Regions from separate parts of the Streptomyces sp. NPDC111656 genome, predicted to be linked through region 1. Evidence: riboswitches for the same ligand, from Rfam matches in the RefSeq annotation. Region 1 holds a riboswitch; the other holds the start of a gene.
The links. A riboswitch is a leader RNA that binds a small molecule or an ion and turns the genes downstream of it on or off. The one in region 1 is predicted to bind cobalamin.

Region 1 (2,173 bases):
TCGCCCAGGGCGCGGCGCTTGCGGTGCTCGCCGCGTTCCAGGCGGCCGACGGGCTGAACTTCGGCCAACTTGTCGTCGTCGCCGCCGTGATCGGTGTCGCCACCGTCTTCTACGAAGTCGCCTACCAGTCCACGCTGCCCAGGCTCCTGCCGCTGAACTCCATCGCCGCGGCCAACGGCCTGCACCAGGCGACGTATTCGGTCAGCACCCTCGCCGGTCCGGCCGCGGCCGGCTTCCTCGTCGGCCAGTTGGGGGTGTCGCCGACCCTGACGGTGGCCGCCGCATGCTCCGCCGGTGCCGCCGTGAGCGGACTGCTGCTGCGGGGCGTCAAGGCCCCCGAACAGCCACGTGAGTCGGCGCTGAAGGCGATCGGCTCCGGGCTCCGCTACACGTGGTCCCTGCGCCCGATCCGGGACCTGTGCGTTCAGGCCGGCCTGTCGAACCTGCACGAGAAGGCCTTCCTGACCGTCTTCCTCGTGTTCGCCGTCCGTGACCTCGACATGAGCGGCACCACCGTGGGCGTGATCACCGGAATCGGCAGTGTGGGGGCACTGATCGGTTCGCTCTGCGCCACCCGGCTCACCCGACGGTGGGCCGTCGGCGGTGTGCTGGCCCTGGGTGCGGTGCTGGCCGCGGTGGGTCTGCTCCTCGTACCCGCCGTCAGCCAGGTCGGCGGGTACGTCGCCGTGTTCGCGTCGGTCGCCATGATGGTGAACGGCTTCGGCGTCGCACTGTTCAACGTGTTCGCCGTCAGCCTGCGGCAGGCCATTCCGCCGGAGCACCAGATCGGCGCGGTGACCGCGAGCTACCGCCTTGTCGCCCTGGGGACGCTGCCCCTGGGAGCCCTCGTCGGCGGTGCGCTGGCTGACGCCCTGTCACCCGGCACGGCCCTGTGGGCCGTCGGCGTCTCCTACCTCGTCGTCTCCTTCTGGCTCACGTTCTCCCCCCTCCGCGGGGCTCGCACGCTGGAGGAGGCACAGAAGCTCGGTCGAACGACGGACACGCCCGAGTCCCAGGACGCGGACCGGTCCCCCTCGGTCTGAGAGCGAGGCCGGGGCCCCGGACTCAGCCGGGTTCCGCCACCGCTGACCCGCTGTTCACAGGGGACCGCCCACCTGGTGCGAGAGGAAGATCACGCCAGGTGGCGCGGTCTTGGCCCCACACCCGACACGCGGTACGGTCGGTGCGATATCGATGACGGCAAGACGGAAGCCGGTGGGAAACCGGCACGGTCGCGCCACTGTGAACGAGAGGCTCCAGCCCGCTGGACCCCTTGTGAGTCAGACCCGTAGCCGTCGTCCAGTGCACCACCGAGATGGGACGCGAACTCCCGAGGAGGCCCTGCCATGGCGCAGACCGTCGCCCAGCCGACAACCACCACCCCCGTCGTTCCCGCCAAGCTGCCGCTCAAGGCGATAGCTCCGTGGGCGGTCTTCTTCGGCATTCTGATGCTCGTCCTGCTGTACTTCGTCGGTGCCGAACAGGGCGCCACCTCCGTCGTCTCCGGCTCGGACGTCCACGAGTGGGTACACGACGCCCGCCACCTTCTCGGCTTCCCCTGCCACTGACCGAGGGGAACCCCAGCACTCCCATGAACTCCGCAACGGTAAGAAATCTGCTCGTGCGGGGCATGTTGGCCGGCCTCGGTGCCGGCCTGCTCGCCCTGGTTGCCGCCTACTTCCTCGGTGAGCCGAACGTCGACAGCGCGATCAGCTTCGAGGAAGCCCACTCCCACGAGCACGAGATGGAGATCGTCTCCCGCTCTCTGCAGTCCACCGCCGGACTCGCCACCGGTGTTCTGGTCTACGGCGTCGCCTTCGGCGGTATCGCCGCGCTGGCGTTCTCCTTCGCGCTCGGCCGCGTCGGCCGCTTCAGCCCGCGGGCGACCGCACTGCTGCTGTCCGGCTGCGCGCTGCTGGCCGTGTACGTCGTGCCGTTCCTGAAGTACCCGGCCAACCCGCCGTCGGTCGGCAACCCCGACACCATCGGCAAGCGGACCACCCTGTACTTCCTGATGATGGTGCTCAGCGTGCTCCTCGCGATCGCCGCGACCATCCTGGGCAAGCGGCTGGCACCCAGGATCGGCACCTGGTACGCCACCGTTGGCGCGGTGGCCGCCTTCGCCGTCGTGATCGGTCTGGCGTACGCGTTCCTGCCGGTCATCAACGAGGTG
Region 2 (2,173 bases), on a different contig from region 1:
TCGACGACGAGTTCCGCGCCCTCCTCGACACCGAGGTCGACGTAACGGCGGACCCGGTCGACGGCGTCCCGTCCGACCAGCGGGCCGAAGTCCGCCTCGGGGTCGTCACTGCGGCCGATCCGCAGCGAGCCGATGCGCTCCTTCAGACGGGCGACCAGGGCGTCGGCGGTGTCCTCGCCGACCGGGACGGCGACGGAGATCGCCATACAGCGCTCCCCCGCCGAGCCGTACCCGGCGCCGATCAGGGCGTCCACGGCCTGGTCGAGGTCGGCGTCCGGCATCACGATCATGTGGTTCTTGGCGCCGCCGAAGCACTGGGCGCGCTTGCCGTGGGTCGCGGCGGTGGCGTAGACGTACGCGGCGATCGGGGTGGAGCCGACGAAGCCGAGCGCGCCGACGCGGGGGTCTTCGAGGAGGGTGTCGACGCTCTCCTTGCCGCCGTGGACGACGTTCAGGACGCCCGGCGGCAGGCCCGCCTCCAGGAAGAGTTCGGCGAGCCGCTGAGGTACGGACGGGTCGCGCTCGGAGGGCTTGAGGATGAAGGCGTTGCCGCAGGCCAGCGCGGGAGCCGCCTTCCACAGGGGGATCATCGCGGGGAAGTTGAACGGGGTGATGCCGGCGACCACACCGATCGGGGCGCGCAAGGAGTGTACGTCGATGCCGGTGCCGGCGTTGTCGGTGAACTCCCCCTTCAGCAGATGCGGGATCCCGGCGGCGAACTCCACCACCTCCAGGCCGCGTTGGATGTCGCCGTGTGCGTCGGCGACCGTCTTGCCGTGCTCGGAGGAGAGCAGCCGGGCCAGCGCGTCCCGCTCGCCCTCGGCGAGTTGGAGGAAGCGGAGGAGGACGCGGGCACGGCGTTGCGGATTCCACTCGCCCCATTCGCGCTGCGCCGTCGCGGCGTCGGTGATCGCCGCCTCGGTCTCGGCGCGGTCGGCGAGCGGGACGCGGGCCTGCACCGCGCCCGTGTTGGGGTCGTAGACGTCGCCGTAGGACCCCGATGTTCCCGGAGTGTGCTTGCCGCCGATGAAATGGCTCAACTCACGCACGGTGGCGCGGTCGTGTTCACGGACCATGGGTGCCTGCTCTCGTCAGGTGGGATCCGGGGATGGCGCGCCGACCACCGGCACACACGGGCAGGGCCTTGTGCGTGCGGGGGTCGCGCGAGACGGCATGGGGCAGAGAAGGGCCGTTCAGACCGCGCGGATCGCGTGAGCGCGTGCCCGATCCGCGGGATGCTCGGGACTCGCCGTCCGTACCGCGGGACGCGTGACGGTCCGCACCTGCCCGGCAGGGCGCGTCACGGTCCACACCTGTCCGGCGAGACGCGTGACGCTCCGTACCTGTCCGACGGGGCGCGCGGCAGTGAATGCCCGTCCGGCCGGATCACCAGGGTCGTGGGTGCACACTGATGCCATGCGTGTCTGCTCCATCCTCGTGGACAACACGGAACAAAACCGCGGCCGGTATCCTGACTCCCGGATCAGCGCGCGCCGTCCGCCTTCCCGACATCTCGCTCGTCAGTGGCGTCCTGCTCGACGACGTACTCCCCGGTCACAGTGGCGGGACCGTGCCGGATTCACACCGGCTTCCCTGCACCGCGGGTATTCCTCACGAGCATATAGTTGGACGTCCTAGTAAATCCACCCCGACACGCCCTCGAATGAGTCGGCCGAGCTCAACGACCGCGGGAATCGGACAGTTTCGGGCCGGCGAAGCGGACCGGGGGCCTGGAATCTGGCGCGGCGGGCGGAGCGGCGGCAGGTGGTCAGCACCGTCGAGGACCGCGACGCGATCCGATCCGCGGCCCGGGCGGCGAACTCGACGTCGTGCGGGGAGATGACGACGGTCCGCCCCTGTGCCGCGAGTGCGTCGACCATGCGGACCAGCTCGGTCTTCGCCCGGTGGTCGAGCCCGCGGGTCGGCTCGGCCAGGAGCAGCGCCGCGGAGAGTTGGATCGCGAGTACCAGGGCGTGTTTCCGTCCCTCGGACAGGTCGCGCGGATGGCTCGCGTCGTCGATTCCCGGCGCCAGGCGAGGTCGGGGCGTCCGACGACGCTGAGTACGCGCCGTTATCGGGTGCAGATCGCGTCCGAGGACGGGGCGGAGGTCATCACCTCCGCCGGGATCCGCCTCAGCACCGACCTGTCCGCCGACGACGTACAAGAACCGTG

Region 2: it holds a riboswitch for cobalamin, as region 1 does, so the genes downstream of both, ACZ7M3_RS33895 (CoA-acylating methylmalonate-semialdehyde dehydrogenase) here and ACZ7M3_RS11190 (CbtB domain-containing protein) in region 1, are expected to answer to the same signal.

What each region holds. Positions count from the first base shown of each region.
Region 1 covers NZ_JBVKCA010000003.1:185,557-187,729, reverse strand. Annotated here, with positions in the region: gene ACZ7M3_RS11195 (MFS transporter) at 1-1,043, shown strand, start outside; cobalamin riboswitch at 1,164-1,311, shown strand; gene ACZ7M3_RS11190 (CbtB domain-containing protein) at 1,347-1,568, shown strand; gene ACZ7M3_RS11185 (CbtA family protein) at 1,592-2,173, shown strand, end outside.
Region 2 covers NZ_JBVKCA010000014.1:60,983-63,155, reverse strand. Annotated here, with positions in the region: gene ACZ7M3_RS33895 (CoA-acylating methylmalonate-semialdehyde dehydrogenase) at 1-1,076, opposite strand, end outside; cobalamin riboswitch at 1,445-1,618, opposite strand; partial or broken gene ACZ7M3_RS33890 (cobalt ABC transporter ATP-binding protein) at 1,794-2,042, opposite strand; gene ACZ7M3_RS33885 (GlxA family transcriptional regulator) at 2,004-2,173, shown strand, end outside.